3 regions of the Mesorhizobium sp. M1338 genome follow, and region 1 is predicted to be linked to each of the others. Evidence: predicted binding sites of a transcription regulator. Region 1 holds the regulator's gene; each other region holds the start of a gene.
The links. The regulator PhoB, encoded in region 1, activates phosphate uptake and scavenging genes when phosphate is short. The targets are predictions, from matches to a motif close to TGTCATNNANCTGTCAT.

Region 1 (6,070 bases):
GACCTCCTGGAAGGCCGACATCCAGGCCGACGGGAAGCCCGTCTACGCAGGCGAGTAATAACCTTTGAAGGAGCGCCGCGGCGCGGCGCTCCTTTTTCCTCAACTCAAAGAGCCGAGCTTCACATGAGCGCTGTCCAGGAAGCCTTGCCAGCCATTCGAGGTTCGCGCGATGCGATCGTCAGACGATTCGCGCTGACCGACGCAATCTTCCACGGGATGACCCGGGCCGCCGCCATATTGGTGCTGGTCCTGCTTGGCGGCGTCGCGATCTCGCTGTTTGCCGGATCCTGGCAAGCCCTGTCGACCTTCGGCTTCTCTTTCCTGACCAGCGAAAGCTGGAATCCGGTGACGGAGAAGTTCGGCGCGCTGGCACCGATCTACGGCACCATCATCACGTCGGCCATCGCCATCCTGATTGCCGTGCCGCTCGGCATCGGAATCGCCATCTTTCTCACCGAGCTTTGCCCACGCCCGTTGCGGCGGCCGATCGGCATGGCGGTGGAACTGCTGGCCGGCATCCCCTCGATCATTTACGGCATCTGGGGCCTGTTCGTGCTGGCGCCGTTCCTGCAGACGATCGTGCAGCCGTTCATCATCGGCGTGTTCCACGGCATTCCCGGCCTCGGCAGCCTGTTTGCCGGTCCGCCCTATGGCATCGGCCTGCTGACCTCGTCGCTGATCCTGGCCATCATGGTGCTGCCCTTCATCACCTCGATCACCAAGGACGTCTTCGACACGGTGCCGCCGGTGCTGAAGGAATCCGCCTACGGCATCGGCTGCACGACCTGGGAAGTGACCCGCCGCGTCGTCATTCCCTACACAAGGATCGGTATCATGGGCGGCGTCATGCTCGGCCTTGGCCGCGCGCTGGGCGAAACCATGGCGGTGACCTTCGTCATCGGCAACGCGCACCGCATCTCGACCTCGCTGTTCGCGCCGGCAACGACGATCTCCGCGACCATCGCCAATGAATTCACCGAAGCCGTCGGCGACCTCTACACGTCTTCGCTGGTGGCGCTCGGCCTGATCCTGTTCGTCATCACCTTCCTGATCCTTGCCATCGCCCGCTACATGCTGATGCGCATCGACGCCCGCACCGGAGCCTGACCGATGTCGACAGCCACATCGCTTCACCAGAGCCGCAAGAGGAAGAATGCCGTGATGATGACGCTGTGCGTCACCGCGGCGGGCATCGGACTTGCCTGGCTGGCGCTCATCCTCGGCGCGCTGGTCTACAAGGGCGCCGCCGGCCTGTCCCTTGACGTCTTCACGCAGATGACGCCGCCTCCCGGCGACGCCGGCGGCCTGCTCAACGCCATTTACGGCAGCGTGGTCATGACGATCATCGCCGTCATCGTCGGCACGCCAATCGGTGTGCTGGCCGGCACGTACATGGCCGAATACGGTCGCTTTTCCAAGCTGACCACCGTGGTGCGCTTCATCAACGACATCCTGCTGTCGGCGCCGTCGATCATCATCGGCCTGTTCGTCTACGAATTGATGGTGCGGCCGATGGGGCATTTCTCGGCAATCGCCGGTGCTGTCGCGCTCGCCATCCTCGTCATTCCGGTTGTGGTGCGCACCACCGAAGACATGCTCAATTTGGTGCCGAACGCCTTGCGCGAAGCCGGCACCGCGATCGGCGCGCCGCGCTGGGTGGTCATCAAGTCGGTCGCCTACCGCGCCGCGCTTTCCGGCATTGTCACCGGCATATTGCTGTCGATCGCCCGTATCTCCGGCGAGACGGCACCACTGCTCTTCACGGCGCTCAACAACCAGTTCTGGTCGAGCAATCTCAACGCGCCGATGGCCAGCTTGCCTGTCACCATCTTCCAGTTCGCTCTCAGCCCTTACGAGGAATGGCAGCAACTGGCCTGGACCGGCGCACTTATCATCACATTGACGGTTCTCGCGCTCAGCATCGTTGCGCGCAGCCTGACCGGACGCAGAGAGGACAAATGAGCCAGATGTTGTCTCCAGACATGACGATCGCCGCCGAGGCCACCGCCAAGGCCAAGATCGAGGTCAAGAACCTCAACTTCTACTACGGCCAATCGAAGGCGCTGAAGGACATCACGCTGTCCTTGCCGGAGCGCAGCGTCACCGCCTTCATCGGGCCTTCGGGCTGCGGGAAGTCGACGCTGCTGCGCGTCTTCAACCGCATCTATGAGCTTTATCCCAGGCAGACGGCCGACGGTCAGGTGCTGCTCGACGGCCAGAACGTTCTTGACCGCTCGCAGGACCTCAACCTGCTGCGCACCAAGATCGGCATGGTGTTCCAGAAGCCGACGCCATTTCCGATGTCGATCTATGAAAACATCGCTTTCGGCATCAGGCTCTACGAGAAGCTGAGCAAATCCGAGATGGACGGCCGCGTCGAGCAGGCGCTGAAGCGCGCGGCACTCTGGACCGAGGTCAAGGACAAGCTCGACGCCAGCGGCCTCAGCCTCTCAGGCGGCCAGCAGCAGCGGCTCTGCATCGCCCGTACCGTGGCGGTGAAGCCGGAAGTCATCCTGCTCGACGAGCCCGCCTCGGCGCTCGATCCGCTGTCGACCGCCAAGATCGAGGAGCTGATCGACGAGTTGCAAGCCGACTACACGATCGTCATCGTCACCCACAACATGCAGCAGGCGGCGCGCGTGTCGAAGCAGACGGCCTTCATGTATCTGGGCGAGCTGGTCGAGTTCGACCGCACCGAGAAGATCTTCACGTCGCCCCGCGAGAAGCGCACGCAGGACTACATCACCGGCCGCTTCGGCTGAGCTCAGGCATACGAGGAACAGGATCATGAGCGAACACACAGTCGCTTCTTTCGACGAGGATCTCGGTCAGATCAGCAAGCTCATCAGCGACATGGGCGATCTCGCCAGCTCGATGGTCGGCGGTGCGACCAAGGCGCTGTTGAATTCCGACAACGCCTTGGCACAGCGCGTCGTCTCCGACGACGCGATCATGGACGCGCGCCAGCGGGAGCTCGACGACCGCGCCATCACGCTGATCGCCAAGCGGCAGCCGATGGCCGACGATCTGCGCCATGTCGTCGGTTCGATCCGCATGGCCGGCGATCTCGAACGCATCGGCGACCTTGCCAAGAACATCGCCAAGCGCGTCGGCACTGTCGGCCTCAGCGTTACGCCGCGCGACCTTTCGCACTCGATCGATGGAATGGCACAACTGGTGCTGATCCAGGTGCAGGGCGTCATCGAGGAATATGCGGCGCGTGACGCCGCCGCGCTGGCGAAACTGCGTGCCGACGACGAACGCATCGACGTCAAATACACCTCCGTGTTCCGCGAACTTCTCACCTATATGATGGAAGACCCGCGCAACATCACCGCGTGCACGCATCTTTTGTTCTGCGCCAAGAATCTCGAGCGCATCGGCGACCACGTCACCAACATCGCGGAAAATGCCTATTATGTTTTGACCGGCACGCAGCTGCCGGCCAATCGTCCGAAGCAGGACGAGACGACAATGTCCGCGCCGGCGGCATGACGACAGGGGTGACCAGCCGATGATCGCGCCACGCATCATGGTGGTGGAGGACGAGGAGCCGCTAGGCGTGCTGCTCCGTTATAATCTGGAGTCCGAGGGCTATCAGGTCGAGGTGGTGACGCGCGGCGACGAGGCCGAGATCCGGCTGCAGGAGAACGTGCCTGACCTTCTGGTGCTCGACTGGATGGTGCCGGCGGTTTCCGGCATCGAACTCTGCCGACGCCTGCGAATGCGCCCCGAGACCGAGCGGCTGCCGATCATCATGCTGACCGCGCGCGGCGAGGAGAGCGACCGCGTGCGCGGCCTCTCGACCGGCGCCGACGACTATCTGGTCAAGCCTTTCTCGACGCCGGAGTTCATGGCCAGGGTCAAGGCGCTGCTGCGCCGTGCCAAGCCGGAAGTGCTGTCCAGCGTGCTGAAGGTCGGCGACATCGTGCTCGATCGAGAATCGCATCGGGTCTATCGCAAGAAGAGCGAGATCCGGCTCGGGCCGACCGAATTCCGCCTGCTCGAATTCATGATGCGCCATCCCGGCCGCGTGTTCTCGCGCAGCCAGCTGCTCGACAATGTCTGGGGTGAGACGATCTACATCGACGAACGCACGGTGGACGTGCATGTCGGCCGGCTGCGCAAGGCGGTCAACAACGGCCGCATGCCCGACGTCATCCGCACCATTCGAGGTGCAGGCTACGCGATCAGGGAAGATTAATTCCCATCCCATCCCGATAAATCGGAACCCAGGTTCAAGCTCGGTCAGCAGGCGGTCGCCAACGGCCGCGAAGGGTGGAATGTTGCATTCGTCTCATCGGTGGAGAACGAGCATGTGGCGCCCAGGAGCGGTCATCCCATCAGTTTTCGAATGACCGCATTTGGGCCAAGGCGACAGGCGGCTTCTGGCATCCAAAAAGCGATGGCGGACATTCAAGCAGGCGGGATTGAAATCTTTAACCGACCCTTCGCGGTCGTTGCCCGGTCGCAGCGAAACGTCCGCAGCGGAGTGAGCCATGCTGGAATTGATTGTGCGTGGCTAACTGGTCGGTCACTTCACAACTCGATTGCTCTGCGATCTCTCAAACTGCTGTTGTGTCCGGCTGGCCGCGGGAAGAACGGTTCGCGATTAGTCGGTCATAATCGCCATTTTGCCCGTAAAACTCTGCCCTCCAAATCGTGCTCCTTCTAGCGAGGATTGAACTAATGCATTTATCTATATCCGTCAAAGCACGCGACTTTCACATAAATATAGAATTTTATTAAAATTATATTTTTGACGGAGGACGGATTCCTTCTCTTTATTCAGTGTATGTGCGCCGAATGGTCAATATTATCTCGGATCGGATGACGATTCCCTGGAACTATTTCATCCGTTGCAACGTTGCTTGGGAAGCAGTCGCTGGGACTCGTATCGAATGATTTCACCAGGTCGGATACCATGAGGAAGGATTTCTGATGAGCACCGTCGTAAACGCCAAAGGCATCCCTCTTCCCTACACCGGCGCTTCCACTCATTGGTTCTCGGCCACTGGGTCTGGACCGGAACTGCATGGCACCTCCGGCAACGACTCCTTCTGGGGAGACACCGGCGTCAAGGTCACGATCTACGGTGGCGCCGGCGACGACTACTATCACCTCTATTCCACCAACAATAAGGTGGTCGAGGATCCTGGGGCAGGAATCGACACGATCGACACATGGATGAGCTACAAGCTCCCCGACAATTTCGAGAACCTCGTCGTTACCGGCGCCAATCGATATGCGTTCGGAAATGCGTTGGACAACATCATCAAGGGCGGGTCGGGTCATCAGACGCTGGATGGCGGCAAGGGCGACGATGTCCTGATCGGCGGAGACGGCGCCGACACTTTCGCCATCTCTAAAGGAAATGGAAGTGATCTTATCTTCGATTTCGGTGCGACTGATACGGTCCGCCTTAACGGCTATGACTTCACTTCGTTCGATGCCGTCCGTTCACAGATGGTTCAGGTGGAATCAAACGTGATGCTGAACCTCGGATCCGACGAGATCCTGGTGTTCAAGAATACGACCATCGACAAGTTGCAGCCCACCCAGTTCGAGCTGCCGATAGACAAGTCCGGAATGACGCTGTCCTTCTCCGACGAATTTAACACGCTGAGCCTTCGGAACGGACAGGACGGCACCTGGAATTCCAATTTCTGGTGGGGAGCGCCGAACGGCAGCACATTGAGCAGCAATGGCGAGTTGCAATGGTATGTCGACGCCAATTATGGCCCGACGAGTTCCGTCCACCCGTTCAGCGTTGAAAACGGCGTCCTCACCATCACCGCGGCGCAGGCGCCGGAGGACATCAAGCCTCTGATCAACAATTACGAATACACCTCGGGGATCCTGACGACGCACGACACCTTCGCGCAAGCCTATGGCTATTTCGAAATGCGGGCGGACCTGCCCGAAACAGCCGGAGCATGGCCGGCCTTCTGGCTGCTTCCGGAAGACGGATCGTGGCCGCCGGAGCTGGACGTTGTCGAAACGCGCGGCCAGGACCTGAACACGCTCTACATGACGGCGCATACCAATGAGACGGGAGCGCACACGAAGG
Region 2 (6,070 bases), on a different contig from region 1:
CGCCATGCATTTCCTCAAGCGCGTCAAGATCCCGGAACAGGCCCACAAATATCCCGGCCAGCTGTCGGGCGGCCAGCAGCAGCGCGTGGCGATCGCCCGCTCGCTGTGCATGAACCCGCGCATCATGCTGTTCGATGAGCCGACTTCGGCGCTCGACCCGGAAATGATCAAGGAGGTGCTGGAGACCATGGTTGGCCTTGCCGAAGAAGGCATGACCATGCTGTGCGTCACCCACGAGATGGGCTTTGCCCGCAAGGTCGCCAACCGCGTTATCTTCATGGATCAGGGCCAGATCGTCGAGCAGAACACGCCGGCCGAGTTCTTCGACCACCCGCGCCACGAGCGCACGAAGCTGTTCCTGTCGCAGATCCTGCACTGATTGTTTTTCCACAGACGGAAGAAGCCCGGCCGAAACCTTGGCCGGGCTTTTTTCGTATGGACCGCCAGGAGGTGGGCAGATGTGTTGCGCCGGACGCGTTTGCAGGGGCCGCCATTCATGAAAAGGCTGGGACGTTTTCTAGGTCTTCTGTTGATCGTCATTGCGCTCGCTGTGACGATGGGCGCTCTCGTGCCGCGCCCGCTGTGGCGGCCGGCCGTCGCGGCAGCACCCGCCAACACGCACCGCATCCTGGTGCTGAAGAACCCGATCCACACGGACATTGCCATTCCGGTCAACGATGCCGTGCGCCAGCGTTTCCATTTCCTGGCCGACGCCGGCATACCGGCGGATGCCCCTGAGGTCCGCTACATCGTCTTCGGCTGGGGCGGCCGCGCCTTCTATCTGGAGACGCCGACATGGTCTGAGTTGAAGGCAGTGCCGGTGATGAAGGCACTGACCCTCGATGCGTCGGTCATGCATGTCGATGTCTCCGGCGACATCGACGAAGGTCATCCCGGCATTGCCGGCTTCGATATCGGCGAGGATCGGTTCGCGTCGCTGCTCGATTTCATCGGTGCGAGTTTCCAGCGGGGGCCGAAGGGTCCGATCCTTGTTTCGGACGCGGCCTATTCCAGGTTCGACGGCTTTTACGAAGCCAACGGCCATTTCAATGCACTGGTCGGCTGCAACACCTGGACGGCGGCCGCCTTGCGCACCGCCGGCCTGCGCACCGGCTGGTGGAATCCGCTGCCTGTATCGCTTGGCCTGTCGATGCGGCTGTATAATTAGCGGGGGCATTCCGCGAATTGGCAAGCGTCGCGTTCCTTCACACCCCCCTCTGTCCTGCCAACCGATTGGTGCTTTTAGCTAGCGGTCCCGGCACGTTCAGCGTCGAATGATCTTCTGCGACTGCCAGCCATAGAGCCAGTCCAAATCCGCCGCGAGCTTTTCCGGCGAGCGCATTTTCAGGAACAGATTTCGCGCGACAGCCACTGGACCCACGGCATGCCAGGCAAGGCGGTTGATAGCGCCGCGGCGAGCGACCCTGGCGACACGCGGCCGCCGCAGGTTCTCCCAGATTTGCAGGCTTCGTGCCGGATGGGCAGGGGAGTCGGCAATGATAGCGGCAAGTGTCGCCGCATCCTCGATCGCCATGGCCGCGCCTTGCGCCGCGAACGGCGTCATCGCATGTGCGGCGTCGCCGATCAGCGCGATGCCGTCCGGAGTTGTCCAGGGTCGCTTCTGGTCGACCGTATGGAGCGGCCAGGTCAGCCACGGGCCGGCCACTTCCACCAGTCTTGCAAGGCCAGGCGCGGCGCCGCGCACCGCGCCTGCGAGGATGCCGGGATCGGCATGGCCGGACCAGCCTTCGGCAATGCGCTCGCCCTTGGTGAAGGCGACGAGATTGAATGCGTCACCCTTGCTGACGGGATAGGCGACCATATGGAAGCCCGGGTGCAGGAAGGTGGTGACGCAGTCCGGAGCGCCGATCGCCGCGAAAGCCTGCCCTGCGGCACTCTGCGCGGCAATGGTCGTGCGCCAGGCCAGTTCGCCGGAAAAGCGGCTTCTTGGCGAGGCCGACCCCTTGGCCGAATCGACAAGCCCGCGAACCGATGACCAGACGCCATCGGCGCCGACCAGCAGGAACCCCTCGGCCGTGATGGTCTTGCCGTCGATCTCGGCCGTCGCGGTGATGCCATGGGTGCCGGTGGCAACGCTGTCGATGCGGGCGCCAGTGACGATCTCGATCTCGGCGATCTCGTTGGCACGCGCCATCAGTGCACTCTGCAGATCGGCCCTGTGGGCGACGAGATAGGGTGCTTGCCAGCGGGCCTCGGCGGCTTGTCCGAGCGGCACGCGTGCCAGTTCACGGAGGGTCGCGGCGTCCTTCAGCACTACGGCCTCGGGCCGCACTGCTGCCGGCAGCAGACGGTCGAGCACGCCAAGCTGGCGAAGGATGCGCGTCGCGTTGGGAGAAAGCTGGAGGCCCGCGCCGACCGCTTCCAGGCGCTGCGCCTGTTCGAACACCTGCACGGAATAGCCGCGTTTGGCGAAAGCAAGCGCTGCGGTCAACCCGGCGACACCCGCCCCGGCGATGAGGACCTGCCGGGAACGTATGTCGTTCATCGAGCTTGTCGCGAAAAAATCAGGCAGCCTGGTCGATAAAGATGCAGCCGGCCGGCAGCGTTTCCGTCGCCTTCAGCTTGGGCGAATAGCGGTAGAGCGTCGAGCAATAGGGGCAAACTTTTTCATTGTCGTCGCCCATATCGAGAAACACGTGCGGGTGATCGAATGGCGGGTTGGCGCCCGTGCACATGAATTCCTTGACGCCGATGTCGATAGCCGGGTAGCCCGCATCGTTCTGGAAATGGGGAATGGAACCGCCTGCCATCGTCGTCTCCTTAACGCAGTCTCTTCTGCATCTGGATCATAACAGGCCTCTTGGCAAGTTCGATGAAATGAAACTGTCGCAAAAGCCTGTCAGAGGATAAGTTAAGCCGGTTAACGCATGGCCCGGAAAACCGACTTCGGTTTTCGGAACGGATCATGCGTGGCCTTGGAGTGGCAGAGCGTCCTTTGCGCGTCCTGAACGACGCGCGGCACTCTGGCGGCAGACGGTGTGGAAGAGCGGGAATATGAACGAACTGAAGCCGGTGCAGAGCGAATTCACCAACGTCGAGGCGGCAAGTCCGGAAGGCGGCAATCCCGATCGTTTCGTCAATCGCGAGTTTTCCTGGCTGCAGTTCAACCGGCGCGTTCTCGAGGAATCGCTGAACCTCAATCATCCGCTGCTGGAGCGTGTCCGCTTCCTGTCGATCTCGGCAGCGAACCTCGACGAGTTCTTCATGGTGCGCGTCGCCGGCCTCGCCGGCCAGGTGCGCGAAGGCATCGTGCTGAAAAGCCCTGACGGGCGCACTCCCGAACAGCAGCTGGAACAGCTGCTGCGTGAGGTCGAGCGGCTGCAGGAAGACCAGCAGAAGAGCCTGTCAGCGCTCACCGTGCTGCTCAACAAGGAGGGCATCGAGACCATCACCCGCGACGCGCTCACCAAGGACGAGAAAATCTGGCTGGAAGACCATTTCCAGGAGCAGGTGTTTCCGGTGCTGACCCCGCTGTCGATCGACCCGGCGCACCCGTTCCCGTTCATCCCCAATCTCGGCTTCTCGATGGCGCTGCAATTGCGTCATCGCAAGAATGGGGAAGAGATGAGCGCGCTGCTGCGCCTGCCGGTGGCGCTCAAGCGCTTCATCCGTCTGCCGGACCGCAAACGCCATGTCCGCTTCATCCCGCTGGAAGAGGCGGTCGGCCTGTACATCGGCAAGCTCTTCCCTGGCTATGAGGTCAAGGGCTCAGGCACGTTCCGCATCATCCGCGACAGCGATATCGAGGTCGAGGAGGAGTCGGAAGATCTCGTGCGCCTGTTCGAGACGGCGCTGAAGCGGCGCCGCCGCGGCTCGGTCATCCGCATCGAATTCGACAGGCTGATGCCTGGCGAACTGCGCGATTTCGTCGCCGGCGAGCTTGGTGTCTCGTCGAGCCGCATCAGCGTGCTCACCGGTCCACTGGCGCTCAGCCAGATCTCCGAAATCGTCGCCGTTCCCCGCGACGATCTCAAATTCACGCCCTACAATCCGCGCTTTCCCGAACGCATTCGCGAGCATGGCGGCGACTGTTTCGCCGCCATCCGCGAGAAGGACATCGTGGTCCATCATCCCTATGAATCCTTCGATGTGGTGGTGCAGTTCCTGCGCCAGGCGATGGCCGACCCGGAAGTGGTGGCGATCAAGCAGACGCTTTACCGCACCTCCAATGACAGCCCGATCGTGCGCGCGCTGGTCGATGCGGCCGAGGCCGGCAAATCGGTCACGGCGCTGGTCGAGCTCAAGGCGCGCTTCGACGAGGAAGCCAACATCCGCTGGGCGCGCGACCTGGAGCGTGCCGGCGTGCAGGTCGTGTTCGGGTTTCTCGAACTGAAGACGCATGCGAAGATGTCGCTGGTGGTGCGGCGCGAGGACGGCAAATTGCGCAACTACGTGCACCTCGGCACCGGCAACTACCATCCGGTCACCGCGCGCATCTACACCGACCTGTCCTTCTTCACCACCGATCCGACGATTGCACGCGACGTCGCCCAGCTCTTCAATTTCATCACCGGCTATGCTGAGCCGACGGATGAAATGCGTCTGGCGATCTCGCCGTTCACACTGAGGAGCCGCATCCTGAAGCACATTGCCGATGAGATTGCCTATGCCGTGGACGGCAAGCCTGCGCGCATCTGGATGAAGATGAACGCGCTCGTCGACCCGATCGTCATCGACTCACTCTATGATGCCAGCCGCGCCGGCGTCGAGATCGACCTTGTCGTGCGCGGCATCTGCTGCCTGCGGCCCCAGGTTCCGGGCCTTTCGGAAAACATTCGTGTAAAATCGATCGTCGGGCGGTTTCTCGAGCACAGCCGCATCTATTGCTTCGGCAACGGTCACGGCCTGCCATCGGACGGGGCGATCATCTACATCTCCTCGGCGGACCTCATGCCGCGCAATCTCGACCGCCGTGTCGAGACCATGGTGCCGATCACCAATCCAACTGTGCATGAACAGATCCTCGGCCAGATCATGCTTGGCAACATCATGGACAATCAGCAAAGTTTCGACGTATTGGCTGATGGAACCTCCCGGCGCGTGGTGCTGGAGGAGGGCGAGGAACCGTTCAACGCGCAGGAATATTTCATGACCAATCCGAGCCTGTCGGGACGGGGTGACGCGCTGAAGTCGCACGCGCCCAAGCGCATCGCGCAGTTCAAGCGACGCAAGAAGAACGCCGCAGCGTCCGGCTGATGCTGTCTAATTCCCAAGGCCGGTTGCAGGACCGTCGACCGCTGTCCATCATCGACATCGGATCGAATTCGATCCGTCTGGTCGTTTATGAGGGGCTGTCGCGCTCGCCGACCATGCTGTTCAACGAAAAGATGCTGGCCGGTCTCGGTCGAGGCATCGTTTCGACCGGCAAGCTCGACCCCGAGGCGGTGACGCGTTCGATGGAAGAGTTCCGCCGCTTTCGCGCGCTCTCCAACCAGGCCGGCGCCGAACAGATGTATGTGCTGGCCACCGCCGCCGCCCGCGAGGCTATCAACGGTCCCGATTTCATCCACCGCGCCGAAGATGTCCTCAAGACCGAGATCCGTGTGATCAGCGGCCGTCAGGAAGCCTATTATTCGGCGCTTGGCGTTATTTCCGGCTTCCATCCAGCCAATGGCATCGCCGGCGATCTGGGCGGCGGCAGCCTCGAACTGGTCGATGTCAACGGCGAAGCAATCGGTGACGGCATAACGCTGCCGCTGGGCGGCCTGCGCCTGCAGGACATGGCGAAGAACTCGCTGACCCAGGCGGCGAAGATCGCGCGTGACGAACTCGCGAAGGCTAAGCTCTTGAAAGGCGGGCAGGGCAGGCCCTTCTACGCCGTCGGCGGCACCTGGCGAAATCTCGCCCGCCTGCACATGGAAATGACCAATTATCCGCTTGGCGTCATGCACCACTACGAGATATCGGCCGAAAGCGCGGCGAATTTCCTCAAGCAGGTGGCCAAGGCCGAGATCGAGAAGGTCAAGGGGATCGAGGGCGTTTCCAAGAACCGCCGTTCGCTGCTGCCCTACGGCGCCATCGTGCTGCAGGAGATCATGGCGGCGATGCA
Region 3 (6,070 bases), on a different contig from region 1:
GCCGGCCGGCTCGCCGGCGACCATGTAGCGGGCGGCGTCGAATGTGTGGATCGCCATGTCGAGCAGCAGCACATGCGCCATCTCTTCGCGAAAGCCGCCGAAATGCGGCGCGACGAAGAAGTCGGCGTGGATGCTGGTCGGCGCGCCGATGGCGCCGGAGTCCAGAAATCTCCGGATGCGCCTGACATTGGCGACATAGCGACGGTTCTGGACGACGGCATGGACACGCCCGGCCTGGCGGGCCGCCTCGACGATGGCCCGCGCATTCTCCGGACTGTCGGCGAGCGGTTTTTCCGTCAAGAGATGGCAATGATGGGCAAAAGCGGAAAGCGCGACTTCGCGCCGGGCGGCGGGAACCACCACATCGAAGACCGCGTCAGGCCGGGTCTGGCCGAGCACGGCGTCGAGGTCGCTGCCGATGACGGCATTGGTGAGGTCGTATTCGCGCGCCCTCGCCCGCGCCCTGTCGGCGTCGAGGTCGACAAGGCCGACAATGGCAAGCCCGTTGATCTGCCGCACGGCATCGAGCCAGGCTTTGCTCATCGCTCCGCAGCCGACCAGGACGACATTGATCATCCAGCACTCCTCCCTCTCGGTCCCTCCAGACCGATCGTCACGGCATTCACGGCAAGGCCGTAAACGGTTTTCCGTAAACGTTTACGAGAACACACCCGAAGGCGTAGAATGTCAATTGGCCGCTCGCGAAAATCGTCTTGTCGCCTTGGCCTGGGCGGCTGCCGGTGCTAGCCAAGCAAGGGGGAGAACAGTCACTTGGCATCCAGCATTCACGACCTTGCCCGTCACCTGAACATTTCGATCGGCACGGTGTCGCGCGCCCTCAACGGCCGCGCCGATGTCAATGCCGACACGCGCCAACGCGTGCTCGAGGCAGCCAGGACGCTCAACTATTCGCCGAACCAGTCCGGCCGCAGTCTCAGGCAAGGCGCCACCCATTCGATCGCCTTCATGCTGCAGCCGCATCCAGGCGACCAGCAATATGGCGAGCCGTTCTTCATTCCGTTCCTGATCGGGCTGCAGGCCAGGCTCGCCGAAAGCGGACTCGACCTGATCGTGGTCATGGGTGCGCCCGGCGACTACCAGCAGGAGCGGCTGCGCCGTGTCGTCGAGACGCGCCGCGCCGATGCGGTGCTGCTGGCCTGGACCCGGCGCGAGGACGAGCGCATCGACTATCTCACCCAGACCGGTTTTCCGTTCGCCACGCTCGGGCGCAGCCGTTCCGGGGCCAAGTCCTACCCTTCCCTCGACCTCGATTTCGAAAAAGCCGGAGCCGATGCGGTCGACCGCCTCGTCGCGCGCGGCCACCGCCGCATCGCCGCCGTCCGCCCGTCGCTCGATCTCAACTTCGTCTACCTGTTCCTGGCCGGCTACCGCAAGGCCCTGCGGCGGCACGGCATCGAGGTCGACCCCGAGTTGATTGCGTCCGGCTTCATCAACGAGGCCGGCGGCTACGAGGTGACGCCGCGGGTGATGCGCTCGAAAGACCCGCCAACCGCCATCATCTTCAACAATGACGCGATGGCGCTTGGTGGCTGCAAGGCGCTGGCCGAGATGGGCATCAGGCCGGGTCACGACATGGCGGTGACCGTCATCGTCGACACACCGCTCTGCCGCTACTTCTCGCCGGCGCTGACCGCCTTCCGCCCGGCGCTGGAGCCGATGGGACAGCGGCTCGCCGAAATGCTGCTGGCGTCAATGCCGGCCTTCGCCGGCCCGGAAGGTCCGCGGGTCATGCGCGAGGTCTGGCCGCTGGAGCTGATCGCGCGCGACAGCGATTGATCGTGGGCGAGGCCGGCAAAGACGCTCAATCCACCTTCTCCTCGCCCTTCTCGCCGGCCTTGACGATGTCACCGGTGGTGAACAGGATTTCCTTCAGTTCCGCCCGCCAGTCCTCCTTCTGGCGCAGCAGGAATTCGAGATCCATGCCGAAATGCTTGAACTCCTCGCCTTGCGCGTTCTTCATGATGGCCCGCGCTTGCGCGTCTTTTTCCACCGACATGCGCTGTTCGTACCAGCTGATCGCTTCCGCCTCCTCGATCAGCGAGGTGATCATGCGGGCAAAGGTCCGCACCTCCTGCGTCAATTCTTCGGGCGGTTCGTGATACTGGTCGAATCCCATGTCGTCCTCCCACAATGGCTGGCAAATGCGACAAGGCACCGGCCGTAACCCTGAATGTCTTGGGACGCCGCTGGTTCCGCGGCGTGGCCGCAATTCGGCAGGAGCAAGAAATCAAACGCCCGTAGCGGCGCTGTCTCACGACACCGGCGCCGCTCCACCCTCCGCCGTTCGCGTGCCGAATGCCGGTGCACCCGACTTCATGTCGACATTGGAGGAGAAGGAGCCGTAGACGACCGGCGCACCGGGCCGCACGAGCTGCGCCAGCGTCAGCCCGGCCAGCGCTTCGGCATGCTGCAGCGTCAGCGCGCCGGCAACGGTAATCGGCGCCATGGCGCCCGCCAGGCAGAACGGCGTGATCACCGAGACTTGGCCCGCATGTGCAAAATCGATGATGCCTTGCGCCATCGGAATGTCGGCGCGGCGAGTTGGTGTTGATGACGGTGTAACAATGGGCGCCTGCCAGAAACTCCTCCTGCGACAAGCCGCGCGCCAGCTGCAGCATCTCGAAGCCGTCCTCGATTTGCGGTGTGCCGCGCGCGCGAACACGAACCTGGCATGCATCATGCGCTGTCACGCAAGCATCATGTTCGCGCCGTAGACCGCGCTTCGGGAGGTGCTAGCTGCATCATCGTTGTCGCACCTCTTCAGCTTTTCGTCCCGCGGCCGCTCCGGCACATCTGTCACAAAGAGGACTATCCATGAAACACCTGTACCGAACCGCGTCGCTCGGCATCGCGCTGGCCTTGTTCACCGCCTTGACGCCGGCGCTCGCCGACAGCACCGCGACGATCGGCGGCCTCGTCAACAAGGGACTGGTCGGCGTCGGCCGCATCCCGGCCGCTCTGCGTGACAAGTTCGGCGAGACGTTCGGCTCGGGCTCCGGCATGTCGATCGACACCGCCAGCTGGACGCATGACGCGAGCGGCTACAAGGGTTCGCTCTGGCTGCTTCCGGACCGAGGCTACAATGTCGTCGGCACCACCGACTACCGGCCGCGCCTCAACACGATCGGCATCGAGTTTACCCCGGTCACACCAGGTGCGGCACCCGCCGCCGGCCAGGAGCAGACGGGCATCACGGCGACGCTTATCGAGACCATGCTTCTCACCGACGACAAGGGCGCCGATGCCACCGGCCTCGATCCGCTCAACGGCGTGCGCGCGGCAAGCGGCGACATGCCGATCCTGCCCGAAGCCAACGGCAAGCTGGCGCTCGACAACGAGGCGATCGCGCGCCTGCCCGACGGCACCATGTTCATCTCCGACGAATACGGCCCCAACATCTACCGCTTCTCCGCCGACGGACATCTGTTGTCGGCGACCCAGCCGCCGGCGGCGCTGGTGCCGATGCGCCGCGGCGCGCCGAACTTCGCCTCGGACAATCCCGGCCCGGGTGCCGCCGAGCCCGATCCGAAGGATCCCGATAGCGGCCGCCAGAACAACCAGGGCCTCGAAGGCATGGCGATGACGCCCGACGGCAAGTTCCTGATCGCCGTGCTGCAGTCGGCACCCAGGCAGGATGGCGGCGATTCGCCCGCGACGCGCCAGAACACCAGGGCGCTGGTCTATGACGCATCCGACCGCGCCCATCTCAAGCTGGCGCATGAGTATGTCGTGCCGCTGCCGGTGTTCACGGATGCCAAGGGCAAGACCAAGATCGCCGCGCAAAGCGAGATCGTGGCGTTGTCGGATCAGACGTTCCTGATGCTGGCGCGCGACAGCGGCAACGGCCAGGGCGTGAAGGGCGACACCTCGCTGGTGCGCCAGATCTTCGTCGTCGACGTCTCGGCCGCGACGGACATCGCCGGCGGCGCGTTCGATGCCGCCGGCAAGCCGCTGGCGCCCAAGGGCGTGCTCGACCCATCGGTGACGCCGGCCAAGCTGACGCCGTTCATCGACATCAACGACAATGCCGAGCTCGGCCGCTTCGGCCTGCACAACGGCGCGCCGAACGACAGGAACAACCTGTCGGAGAAGTGGGAGGCGATGTCGCTCGCCAGCGTGCTCGATCCGAAGCTGCCCGACGACTATTTCCTGTTCGTCGCCAACGATAACGACTTCCTCGCCCAGGACGGCTTCCAGGTCGGCGCGCCCTACAAGGCCGACGACGGCGCCGATGTCGACACCATGTTCCTGGTCTACCAGGTCACGCTGCCGGGCCTGGCCAAGAAGTAACGACCACTGCCCAGGCGGGCGCGCCGAGCGCGTCCGCCTGAGCAGATCGTGAAGGCTTAGTTCAGCATCTCCGCATCCCTTGGCACGCCGGCATCGATCGGCTCGGCAGTCCTGTTCGACACGGCGGTGATCTTGCCGGCGGCCGACAGATTGGGGCGCACGAAGACCGGCGCGACGCCGTTGACCCGGCTGTAGAGGTCGATGATGTCCTGGTTCATGAAGCGCACACAGCCCGACGATGCGTTCTTGCCGATGGAATCCCACTCCGACGTGCCGTGCAGCCGGTACATCGTGTCCTTGCCGTCGCGGAAGAGATACAGCGCGCGGGCGCCAAGCGGGCTCTGCGGGCCGGGCGGCATGCCGTCCTTGTATTTCGCCAGTTCCGGCCGGCGCTGGATCATTTCCGGCGGCGGTGTCCAGACCGGCCATTTCTTCCTCGCCTGAACCACCGCGCTGCCGGTCCATCCGAAACCGGCCTTGCCGAGGCTGACGCCGTAGCGGATAGCCTTGCCGCCATCGCCCACCAGATAGAGGAAGTGCTCGGACGTATCGACGACGATCGTGCCGGGTTTCTCTCCGGTCGGGTCGGACACGATCTGGCGCACGAATTTCGGATCGAGCTTGGCCACCGGGATTGCCGGCAATTGATAGCCCTCGTCGGTGCGCGCCGCATACATGCTTGCGGCATCGCCGAAAGCCGGATCGCTTGGGGGTGCCGCCACCGGCGGCGGCGCCACGTCCGTCGTGGTGCACGCCGAAAGCGCAATCGAGGCCGCGCCCAAGGCGGATGCACCGAGAAACGCGCGCCGGCTCAGGCGCTCGGAAAACAGCGGAATATCGGACATGAACCCCCCGGTCTATCCAAGATCTAGTAGGAATGCGGCCCCACGCATCAAGGATCAATATCCCATTCCTGAAGTTTTGAGAACATGATTAGATCAAGGCAGACCTGTCCCGTGGAATCGGCGATCATCGTGGACCGGACTTGAGACAAACCTTCGCCGAGTTGCCAGCCATGGACGAAAAAATGCCCTCGCGCCGCCGCACCGGCGACCTGACCAGCGGGCCGATTCCGCGCACGCTTCTGCTGTTCGCACTGTCGGTGCTCGGCTCCAACGTGCTGCAGTCGCTCAACGGGTCGATCAACGCGGTCTGGGTTGGCCGTTTCCTCGGCGAATCGGCACTGACCGCCACCTCCAACGCCAACCTCGTCCTGTTCCTGATCCTCGGCACGGTGTTCGGCATCGGCATGGCGGCGACCATCCTGGTGGCCCAGTCGGTCGGAGCCCGCGACCTGCCGGAGGCGCGCCGCATCGTCGGCACAAGCGCCACCTTCTTCTTCCTCGTCTCGGTGGTGTTCGCGGTCTGCGGCTGGATCTGGGTCGACGCCATCCTGGGCGCGCTGGGCACGCCGGCCGACGCCCTGCCGCTGGCCCGCTCCTACCTGCGCATCATCTTCATCGCCGTGCCGATGATGAACCTTCTGTCCTTCGTCATGACCGTGCTGCGCGGTGCCGGCGATTCACGCACGCCCTTCTTCTTCATGGCGCTGGCCGTCGTCCTCGACATCGTCCTCAACCCGCTGCTCATCCGCGGCATCGGGCCGTTTCCCGAACTCGGCATCGCCGGCTCCGCTACGTCCACGCTGATCGGCCAGACCGTGAGCGTGATCGCCATCCTCATCGTGCTCTATATGCGCAAGCATCCGCTGCGGCTGGCCGGCGCCGATCTCGCTTTGCTGCGGCCCGACCCCTCCTTG

Region 2: the regulator PhoB is predicted to act here: its motif matches at 2,835-2,851, upstream of NKH19_RS26975 (RNA degradosome polyphosphate kinase).
Region 3: the regulator PhoB is predicted to act here: its motif matches at 2,706-2,722, upstream of NKH19_RS07280 (esterase-like activity of phytase family protein).

The regions. Positions count from the first base shown of each region.
Region 1 covers NZ_JAMYLL010000003.1:32,657-38,726, reverse strand. Annotated here, with positions in the region: gene pstS (phosphate ABC transporter substrate-binding protein PstS) at 1-58, shown strand, start outside; gene pstC (phosphate ABC transporter permease subunit PstC) at 124-1,107, shown strand; gene pstA (phosphate ABC transporter permease PstA) at 1,111-1,962, shown strand; gene pstB (phosphate ABC transporter ATP-binding protein PstB) at 1,959-2,762, shown strand; gene phoU (phosphate signaling complex protein PhoU) at 2,788-3,495, shown strand; gene phoB (phosphate regulon transcriptional regulator PhoB) at 3,515-4,204, shown strand; gene eglC (endo-1,3-1,4-beta-glycanase EglC) at 4,942-6,070, shown strand, end outside.
Region 2 covers NZ_JAMYLL010000045.1:36,227-42,296, forward strand. Annotated here, with positions in the region: gene NKH19_RS26955 (amino acid ABC transporter ATP-binding protein) at 1-379, shown strand, start outside; gene NKH19_RS26960 (TIGR02117 family protein) at 497-1,168, shown strand; gene NKH19_RS26965 (FAD-dependent monooxygenase) at 1,265-2,506, opposite strand; gene NKH19_RS26970 (zinc-finger domain-containing protein) at 2,526-2,771, opposite strand; gene NKH19_RS26975 (RNA degradosome polyphosphate kinase) at 3,016-5,217, shown strand; gene ppx (exopolyphosphatase) at 5,217-6,070, shown strand, end outside.
Region 3 covers NZ_JAMYLL010000005.1:59,898-65,967, forward strand. Annotated here, with positions in the region: gene NKH19_RS07260 (Gfo/Idh/MocA family protein) at 1-576, opposite strand, end outside; gene NKH19_RS07265 (LacI family DNA-binding transcriptional regulator) at 772-1,797, shown strand; gene NKH19_RS07270 (ferritin family protein) at 1,823-2,137, opposite strand; partial or broken gene NKH19_RS07275 (trimethylamine methyltransferase family protein) at 2,309-2,675, opposite strand; gene NKH19_RS07280 (esterase-like activity of phytase family protein) at 2,836-4,311, shown strand; gene NKH19_RS07285 (L,D-transpeptidase) at 4,368-5,156, opposite strand; gene NKH19_RS07290 (MATE family efflux transporter) at 5,327-6,070, shown strand, end outside.